DNA from 3 places in the Rubrivivax gelatinosus IL144 genome. Region 1 is predicted to be linked to each of the others. Evidence: riboswitches for the same ligand, from Rfam matches in the RefSeq annotation. Region 1 holds a riboswitch; each other region holds the start of a gene.
The links. A riboswitch is a leader RNA that binds a small molecule or an ion and turns the genes downstream of it on or off. The one in region 1 is predicted to bind cobalamin.
Positions count from the first base shown of each region.

Region 2: it holds a riboswitch for cobalamin, as region 1 does, so the genes downstream of both, RGE_RS14090 (ABC transporter substrate-binding protein) here and RGE_RS21760 (class I SAM-dependent methyltransferase) in region 1, are expected to answer to the same signal.
Region 3: it holds a riboswitch for cobalamin, as region 1 does, so the genes downstream of both, RGE_RS07385 (TonB-dependent receptor domain-containing protein) here and RGE_RS21760 (class I SAM-dependent methyltransferase) in region 1, are expected to answer to the same signal.

Region 1 is NC_017075.1:4,772,217-4,775,483, forward strand. It holds gene RGE_RS21755 (energy-coupling factor ABC transporter permease) at 1-644, opposite strand, end outside; cobalamin riboswitch at 815-1,073, opposite strand; cobalamin riboswitch at 1,109-1,333, shown strand; gene RGE_RS21760 (class I SAM-dependent methyltransferase) at 1,401-2,183, shown strand; gene RGE_RS21765 (TonB-dependent receptor) at 2,222-3,267, shown strand, end outside.
Region 2 is NC_017075.1:3,062,513-3,065,779, forward strand. It holds gene cbiB (adenosylcobinamide-phosphate synthase CbiB) at 1-540, opposite strand, end outside; gene RGE_RS14090 (ABC transporter substrate-binding protein) at 537-1,520, opposite strand; cobalamin riboswitch at 1,590-1,821, opposite strand; gene RGE_RS14095 (c-type cytochrome) at 1,993-2,325, shown strand; gene RGE_RS14100 (NAD(P)/FAD-dependent oxidoreductase) at 2,325-3,267, shown strand, end outside.
Region 3 is NC_017075.1:1,544,918-1,548,184, reverse strand. It holds gene RGE_RS07385 (TonB-dependent receptor domain-containing protein) at 1-1,390, opposite strand, end outside; cobalamin riboswitch at 1,531-1,780, opposite strand; gene RGE_RS07380 (CTP synthase) at 1,913-3,267, shown strand, end outside.

The DNA of each region.
Region 1 (3,267 bases):
GCGGCGGTGAGCCGCTCGTCCAGGCAGGCGCGCGCCCAGCCGGCTTCGCGCCAGCGGCGCACGGCGCGCACGATCAGCAGCGTGAACACCGGCTCCAGCGCCACCAGCACGAGGTAGGACGAAGCGAAACGCGCCCAGTCGGCGAACGGCGTCGCTTCCTGGCCGATGGCGAGCCAGAAGCCGACCATCGCCGTGACGCCGGCGTAGTAGGCGGCGTCCAGGCGCAGCACCGTGGCGACACGCGCTTCGCTGACCTGCGCGGCCGACAGCCGGCGGCCGATGCCGAAGTGCACCGCGGTGAGCGGCACGACCAGCGACAGCGTGTTCACCGCCAGGTGCACCAGGTCCTGCGGCTCGAACAGCAGGCCTTGCAGCAGCAAGCCGAGCGCGAAGCCGAACAGCGTCGGCAGATAGCCCAGCAGCAGGTAGATCGGCATCGCGCCGATGAAGTGCAGCTCCGACGGGCCGACGGCCATGTGGAAGGACTGCATGAACAGCGAGAAGAACACCGCCGCGAGCGCCGTGCGCAGCCACAGCGCCGGGCGCTTGGCGAGCGCGGGCAGGTGCGCCAGCAGCACGCCGCTGGCGGCGACGTTGGCAGCGAGGATCTTGGTCTGGGCGAGGACGCCGGGTTCGATGTGCATCGGGTGCTCCTGGGTCGAGACGGCGCGACGACGGCCGCCCGCCGCCGCACGAAGCGGCTCGGGCGCGGCGACACGGCACGCGCGGGAGGGGGAGGGCTCGGAAACGAAAGACGGGTTCGACGCGCCCGGCCGCTTCCCCGCGGCGTGCGCTACACGGCGCGCCGCTCGCGCGGCACGCCACCTCGTTGGCCGGTATCCGGGCTGGCGGACCTGTCCGTGACGCCTTCCCGGTGGCGACGCTGGTGCGCCGCCGTCCCAGTGGCCGTGTCACGGGCCGGAAGGGCCGGCACGAGGCCGTCTTTCCGTCCGCTTACCGTTGCGGGGGCAGCTCAGGTTGGGGCTCGCACCGTGACGGCCTCGCCCTTCCTGATTCCCGTTGAACTGCCTCGGCGGAGAGCCTCGGCGAGCACCAACGCGGCGCATGATACAGGTCAGGTCCCGCGACGGGGCTGCCGACGGCGCTGGTTATGATTCCGGCCGTTGGTGCTCGCGCCCACCCTCCGGTGGATGCAGTTCAACGGGAATCAGGGAGGGGCCACAGGCCCCCAACCTGAGCTGCCCCCGCAACGGTAAGCGGACGGGGCCTCACCGGCCCCAGCTCGTGTCGAAGCCACTGGGAGTCGTCTCCTGGGAAGGACACACGGGTCGTCTCCGTCAGCCCGGATACCGGCCAACGAGGTGGCGCGCCGCGCGAGCGGCTCGCCGTAAGGCGCCAGGCTGCGGGGAAGCGGCCAGGGCGCGTACGCCGGTATTCCCATGTCTTCCAACGCGCCGGAGCTCCGGCCCGACGCTGCCACGCCTTGCGCCTGGGGCGACGCCGAAGCGGCGTTCTACGCCCGCAGCATCGTGCGCAGCGGCTATGCCCGCGCCGTGCTGCCGCTGCTGCCGCGCGCGCTGCCCGATCTGCTCGACATCGGCGCCGGCAACGGCGTGCTCAGCCGCCGCATGCTGGCGCCGGGGGCGCGCTGGCACGCCGTCGAACCGCAAGCCGAGATGCAGCGCCGGCTGCAGGCGCTGCGCCCGGCGCTGGCCGCACGCGGCATCCGGCTCGAACTCTCGCCGGTCGACTGGACGCAGCTGGACCCCGCCGTCGCCGCCGACACGCTGCTGGCCGCGCACCTGCCGCCGGCGCAGCGTGAGCCCGCCGCCTTCCACGACGCGATGGCCGCACGCTGGCGCCGCTGCATGGCCTGGGTCGTGCCGGCGCAGGCCGGGCCGGCGACGTTCTGCCTGGCCGGTGTGCTGACGCCCGAGCTGCACGGTGCCGACACGCGCCCGGTCTTCGAGCGTGTGCTCGCCGCGCTGGGCCCCGGGCGCGCGCCGCAGGCGCTGCACTTCGCCGACTGGCGCTACGAGGTGTGTTTCGAGTCGCTGGCCGCGGCCCAGGCGCACGTCATCGAACGCCTGCGGCTGCCGCCCGGCGACGAACGCCGGCCGCAGGTGCTGGCCCAGGTCGCCGCCTCGGCGCGGCCCGGCCGTCGCGGCCTGCGCCTGGGCTGCGCCAAACGCAGCGCGGTGCTGCTCTGGCGCCGCGATTGACCCTGTTTTCCCTCCCTCCAAAAGAAGAGACGAAGAAGATGAAGCCACAGGAAAGATCACCGTCGCGCCGCTGGCGCCCCGTCGTGCTGGCGCTGGCGCTGCCGGCCGTCGCGCAGGCCCAGAGCGAGGCCGTCGAGACGGTGCAGATCACCGCCGAACGCCGCGTCGTCACCGCGACGCGCGCCGCCGAGGACCCGCTGGACCTGCCGTTCAGCACCTACGCCGTCGGCCGCGACGAGATGGACGCCGTCGGCGCGCGCACGCTCGAGGACGCGCTGCGCGCGGTGCCCGGGCTGCAGCACGGCACCCAGGGCAACTACTTCACGCGTTTCGAGACCCGCGGCCTGCGCGACACCCAGGACGTGCTGGTGCTGATCGACGGCGTGCCGCTGCGCCTGCTGCAGGGCAATGCCGACCTGACGCTGGTCGCGCCCGACCTGCTGGAACGCATCGAGTTCATCAAGGGCCCGGCTTCGGCGCTGTACGGCCGCAACGCGATCGGCGGCGTCGTGCAGATGTTCATCGAGCCCGAGGCCGAAGGCGGCAGCGCGCGCGCGACGCTGGGCAGCTTCGGCCGCCGCGACCTCGGCCTGCGCCAGCGCTGGGACGGCGAACGCGGCCACCTGTCGGTGGGCGCGGCCTACAGCCGCGTCGACGGCTTCCAGGACGGCACGCCGCGTGACCAGGCCACCGCCAGCGTCGGCGGCGAGCTGGCGATGACACGCGACTGGGCCAGCAGCGTGCAGCTCTTCTCCAGCCAGGTGAACGCCAAACGCGGCTCGATCGTGCCGCTGAAGGACGGCCACCCGATGTTCGGCATAGCCCCGGAAGACAACTACGGCATCCCCGGCGCCCACGTCGACGGCGAGTACCTGAGCCTGGCCTGGCGCAACCGCGTGCGCCTGACGCCGGCGCTGAGTTTCGAGCACCTGAGCAGCTGGGCGCGCTACGACCGCCTGTTCCAGGGCGGCATCACCATCGTGCCGCCGCCGGCCGCGGTGACCAAGGGCTGGTCGGAGACCGACACCCAGGACCGCGGGCTGTTCCACGAGTTCACGCTGAACGCCAAGGCCGAGCTGGGCGC
Region 2 (3,267 bases), 1.7 Mb from region 1:
GACCGCGCGCCAGGCCCAGGCGCCCGGCAGGCCGGCGACGCAGAACCAGAACAGCGGCGCGACGACCGAGTCGTTGAGGTTCTCGGCCAGCGTCTCGATCGCCGTCTCGCGCACCTCGCGCGCGTCCAGGCGCTCGACGTCGCGGCTGCAAAGGTTGCGCAGCCGCTGCTGCGCTGCCGGCAGGCCGCCGGCCTTGAACGCGGCGTCGACCGCGGCGACCTCGTCACGCAGCATGCGCCAGGCGAACGAGGGCTTGAGCGCCAGTGCCAGCAGCGGCACTGCGGCCCAGTGCGGCAGCGCGAAGATCGCGGTCTGCAGGCCCCAGGCGAGCGCGGCGACGCCGCCGACCACCACCCACCAGGCCAGCGTGCCGGCGACCAGCGCCGCACGCGGCGCCAGGTTCGGCAGCCGGCGGTGCAGCGGCATGATCGCGTGGCCCAGCCAGGCCACCGGGTGCCAGGCGTCGCGCGGCTCGCCGAAGCGGCGGTCGATCAGCCAGGCCAGCGCCAGCGCGGCGGCGAAGACGAGGGCGGCGCTCATCGGCGGGCGGCGGCGGCCTCGGGGGCCAGCCGTTGCAGGCAGTCGACGATCGCCGCGGCGCCTTCGCCCAGGCGCGGGCCGGGGCGGATCAGCAGGTCGAAACGTTCGGGCGCGAAGCCGCAGACGCGCCCGGCGCGCAGCGAACTCATCGCCGCCCAGCCCGGCCGCGACGCCAGCGCGGCGACGTCGCGCTGCTGCACCAGCAGCAGCTCGGGGTCGGCGCGCACGACGAACTCCGGGTTCAGCTTGGGGAAGGCGCCCAGCTCGGCCGGCACGACGTTGGCGAGCCCCAGCCGCGCCAGCGTGTCGCCGACGAAGGAAGCGCTGCTCGCGCCCCAGCCGGCGTGCACCTCGAAGAACACGCGCCGGCCGCGCAGCGACGGCGGCACGCGCGCCGCGGCGGCGGCGAGTTCGGCGTCCAGGCGCTGCAGCAGGCGTTCGGCCTCGGCACGGCGCTCGAGCACCTGGCCCAGCGTGCGCACCGTCTCGACCATCTCGGCGTGGCGCTCGGCGTGCACACGCAGCACGCGCAGGCCCAGGGCTTCGAGCCGGTCGCTGGCGCGCGACAGGTCCGAGGCCAGCACCAGGTCGGGCTTGAGCGCGACGACGGCCTCGACGACCGCGTCTTCCATGCCACCGACCCGCGGCAGCGCCGCCAGCGCCGGCGGCCAGTTGGAATAGCGGTCGACACCGACCAGGCGCTCGCCGGCACCCAGCGCCCAGACGGTCTCGGTCAGCGAGGGCAGCAGCGAGACGATGCGCCGCGGCGAAGCCTCAAGCTTCAGCTCGGCGCCACGCGCGTCGTGCACTGCGATCGGCGCCGCCCACGACGGGGCCGCACCCAGCATCCAGGCCAGGCACAGCAGCAGAGCGACACCCCGGGCCGTGCGCGGCGCAGCGACGCGCGCGGCAGCCGCCCGAAGGGCAGCGGCAGCACGGGCACACGAGAAGGCCCACGGGCCCGGGACGGAAGTCGACATGAAAGACGGTAAGAGCCGCTGCGGCCGACCACTTCCCCGCGGCCGCCGCTGTACGGTGCCGCGCTCGCGCGCCGCACCCCCTCGTTGGCCGGTATCCGGGCTGGCGGTGCGACCCGTGTGCCCTTCCCAGGCGTTCACCCAGTGGATTCGACACGAGCGGAAGCCCGAAGCCTCCGACCGCTTACCGTTGCGGGGGCAGCTCAGGTTGGGGGCTCGCAGGCGACGCGGGTCGCCCTTCCTGATTCCCGTTGAACTGCCCCGACCGACGCCGAGGACGAGCACCAACGGCGCGCATGATAGGCATCGCCGCCTCGCCTGCACGCCGATGCGGCGCAGTTTCTTGACACCCGTCAAGCCGACAACCCCGCCGGAAGCGGCCGCGGCGTCACTCCGGGCCGTTCCCGATGGGGCCCGTCGGCCGCGGCGCTAGGCTGCGCCATCGGCCCCGCGGCCACGGACAGGAGAACCCCCGATGAGACTGCCGTTGCGACCGCTGCTGCTCGCGCTGGGCGCCGCCGCGCTGGCGCTGCCGGCCGCCGCCGAGCCGCGCGCCGACGAGGCGCTGGCCGCCCGTTCGGTGGCCGCCACCTGCGCCAACTGCCACGGCCCCGAAGGCCGTTCGCAGGGCACGATCAAGACGCTGGCCGGCCAGCCGGCCGAACGCACCCTGCAGTCGCTGGCCGAGTTCCGCAGCGGCGCCCAGCCTTCGACGATCATGGCCCAGCTGCTGCGCGGCTACAGCGACGAGCAGCTGCGCCTGGCGGCGCAGTGGTTCGCGGCCCAGCCCGAACGCCGGGAGCGCTGATGCACGACCGCTCGCACACGCTGACGCGCCGCCGCCTGCTCGGCGCGGGCCTGGCCGGCGGCACGCTGGCGCTGGCCGGTTGCGCCGCGCCGCCGGTGGCGCGCTCGACCCCCGGCCGCGTCGTCGTCGTCGGCGGCGGCTACGGCGGCGCCACCGCGGCGCGATACCTGCGGCTGTGGGGCGGTGTCGACGTCACGCTGGTCGAACGCGAAGCGGTCTTCGTGTCCTGCCCGGTGTCCAACCTCGTGCTCGGCGGCTGGCGCACGCTGGCCGACATCACGCGCGGCTACGACGGCCTGGCCGCCGCCGGCGTCAAGCGCGTGCGCGGCGAAGCGGTGGCGATCGACGCCCAGCGCCGCCTGCTGCGCCTGGCCGACGGCAGCACCCTGCCCTGGGACCGGCTGATCGTCGCCCCCGGCATCGACTTCGACAGCGCGGCGATCCCCGGCCTGCAGCCGGCGCTGGACGCCGGCACCGTGACGCACGCCTGGAAGGCCGGGCCGCAGACCGTGGCGTTGCGGCGCCAGCTCGAGGCCCTGCCGGACGGCGGCGTCGTCGCGATCACCATCCCGCGGGCGCCCTTCCGCTGCCCGCCCGGGCCTTACGAACGTGCCGCCGTCATCGGCAGCTGGCTGAAGCAGGCGCGGCCACGCGCCAAGCTGCTGCTGCTCGACGCCAACCCCGAGATCCAGTCGAAGAAGGCGCTGTTCCAGCGCGCCTTCGGCGAGCACCTGAAAGGCATCGTCGAGTACCGCCCCGACGCCGAGCTGCGCGAGGTCGACGGTCGGCTGGCGCGCTTCGACTTCGAGGACCTGAAGGCCGACGTGCTGAACGTCATCCCGCCGCAGCGCGCCGGCCGGCTGGCGCAGGACGCCGGGCTGGTGACGGTCAACGGGCGCTGGGTCGGCGTCGACTGGCTGACGCTGCAGTCGCAGGCGCTGC
Region 3 (3,267 bases), 1.8 Mb from region 1:
GGTTCTTGACCTTGTTGTGGAACACCGTCAGGCCGGCGCGGTCGCCGTCGGCGGCCCACTCGACGCCGAACTCGACGCTGCGGCCGCGTTCGGGCTTGATGTCCGCGACGCCGTAGCCGGGATACAGCAGGTCGTTGAACGACGGCGCGCGGAAGCTGTTGCCGGCCAGCGCGCGCAGCCGCCATGCCGGCGTCAGGGCGAAGCTGGCGCCCAGGCGGCCGGTGGTCTCGGCACCGTAGTCGGAACTGTCGTCGCGGCGCAGGTCGGCCTGCCAGGAGAAGCGGCCGGCGGTGCCTGTCCAGGACAGCACGCCGATGTCGGTGTCGCGGTCGCCGCGGTAGCTGTTGGTCTTGGCCTTCTCTTCCAGGCGTTCGATGGCGGCGACCAGCTGGCCGGCGACGCCGGTCTCCCAGGCGATCTGGGCCAGCGCGTGGTCGCGCGTCGTGCGGTAGCGATCGACGACGGCCTTGCCGCTGCGCGAGTCGTCGACCGCCCGGTCCAGGCGCATCGTCGCGACCAGGCCCGGCGCGAGCGTGCCGCGCCAGTCGAGCGCTGTGGCGTCGACGTCGAGCTTGTCGCGGAAGTCGGGCGTGTTGTCGGGGGCGTAGGTCGGCGGCGCGTACTCGGTGCTGTCGATCTGCGTTTCCAGGCGGCTGCGCAGCAGTGACAGGCCGATGCGGTGGCCCGGCGCCGGCGTGAAGCCGATGCGCGCCTGGCCGCTGTCGCGCGTGTAGCCGTCGTGGTCGGCGTTGTAGTTGCCGTACGGGTCGCCGGGACGCATCGCGTTGCCGCCGTCGTCGTGCTCCTGGGCCAGCGACGCGGCGATGTCCCAGGCGCCCTGCGTGGCGCTGACGCCGGCCGACAGCTCGCGTGCGCCGCGGCTGCCGAACGCGGTGGCGGCGTCGAACCGCAGGCCGGCGTCGGCGCGGCGCGTGACGATGTTGATCACGCCGCCGACGGCGTCGGCACCGTAGAGGCTGGAGCCCGGGCCGCGCAGCACCTCGACGCGTTCGATCTGCGCCAGCGGCAGCGCCTGGATCGACGGATCGGCCAGCGTCGCCGAGCCGACGCGCACGCCGTCGACGAGCACGACGGTCTGGCTGCCCGAGGAGCCGCGGATCATCACCGAGGTGGCGGCACCGGGGCCACCATTGCGCGAGATCTGCACGCCGGCCTGCTCACGCAGCAGGTCGGCCAGCGAGCCGGCGCTGGATGCGCGCAGCGCGTCGCCGTCGATCACGACGACGTCGGCAGCCAGACGCGAGACGGCCAGCGGCTCGCGCGAGCCGGTGATGACGATGGTTTCGGAAGATTGCGCCGCCGCGGTGGCGGCGACAACGCAGGAAGCGACCGCGACGACGGAACGGCGGTCGAAGATGGTGACGAACAAGACGGCCTCCAGCCGCACACCCCGTGCGGACAGTGATGAAGCAGCCACCGTCCGTGGACACGCGCGCAGAAGCGGACCTCGGCCCCGAGGTCGCGAACGGACTGCGGGCCGAAGCTCGTGCGCGCCGCCCACCGCGACGCCGGCATCCCTGGCATCGGGCCGGTATCCGGGCTCGCGAGTGCCGGTCCGACGGCGTGTGCCGTGGACCGAAGCCGTCAGCGCCTTCCCAGTCCTCGAAGGACCAGTGGCCGCAATGCTGACCGCACCTCGCCGACCGTTGCGGGGGCAGCGCCGGAATTGCCGCGCGTCCTGGACGCGCCGCGCACCGGCTTCCCGTTCAACCCTCCGACACCTGCCGTGCAAGAGGGCACCTGATGCAAGCGGGGCGGAGTCTAGCACCGCCGCCCCGGCAAGCGGCACGCCCGAGCGCCGCACCGGCGCACCCCGGCGATGCGGGGGGTGCCGCCTATAATCACGCTTTACCACCTGGGCGCACGCTCACGCGCTGCTGCCCCACGCGACATGACCAAGTTCGTCTTCGTCACCGGCGGCGTGGTGTCCTCCCTCGGCAAGGGAATCGCGGCAGCCTCGCTGGCGGCGATCCTCGAGTCGCGAGGTCTGAAGGTCACCCTGATCAAGCTGGATCCGTACCTCAACGTCGACCCGGGCACGATGAGCCCGTTCCAGCACGGCGAGGTGTTCGTCACCGACGACGGCGCCGAGACCGACCTGGATCTCGGCCACTACGAGCGTTTCATCACCACCCGGATGAAGCGCACGAACAACTTCACCACCGGCCAGATCTACAAGAGCGTGCTCGAGAAGGAGCGCCGCGGCGACTATCTGGGCAAGACGGTGCAGGTGATCCCGCACGTCACCAACGAGATCCAGGACTACGTGCGCCGCGGTGCGGTCGACGTCGACGTCGCGATCGTCGAGATCGGCGGCACGGTCGGCGACATCGAGTCGCTGCCCTTCCTCGAAGCCGTGCGCCAGCTGAGCCTGAAGCTCGGCCCGGCGAACACCGCCTTCGTGCACCTGACCTACGTGCCCTGGATCGCCGCCGCCGGCGAACTGAAGACCAAGCCGACGCAGCACACGGTCCAGAAGCTGCGCGAGATCGGCATCCAGCCCGACGCGCTGCTGTGCCGCGCCGACCGCCGCATCCCCGACGACGAGCGCGAGAAGATCAGCCTGTTCACCAACGTGCCGCAGCACGGCGTGATCTCGATGCCCGACGTCGACACCATCTACAAGGTGCCGCGCGTACTGCACGAGCAGGGCCTGGACGAGCTGATCTGCATGAAGCTGCAGCTGCTGACCAAGCCCGCCGACCTGCGCCGATGGGACACGCTGGTGCAGGAAGTCGAGCACCCGCAGGCGCGCGTGACGATCGCGATGTGCGGCAAGTACACCGACCTGTCGGACTCGTACAAGTCGCTCAACGAGGCGCTGCGCCACGCCGGCATCCACAACCACGCCAAGGTCGACATCGAGTACGTCGATGCCGAGACGCTGGACGAGCACAACGTCTCGCAGCTCGCGCAGTACGACGCGATCCTGGTGCCGGGCGGCTTCGGCAAGCGTGGCATCGAGGGCAAGATCCTGGCCGCCAAGTTCGCCCGCGAGCACCGCCTGCCCTACCTCGGCATCTGCCTGGGCATGCAGGTCGCGACGATCGAGTACGCGCGCCACGTCGCCGGCCTGACCGACGCCAACAGCACCGAGTTCGAGCCGCAGACCGCCCACCCGGTGATCGCCCTGATCGAGGAATGGCAGGACCGCGACGGCTCGATCCAGAAGCGCAGCGCCAGCTCCGACCTTGGCGGCACGATGCGCCTGGGCGCGCAGAGCTCGGACGTCAAGCCGGGCACGCT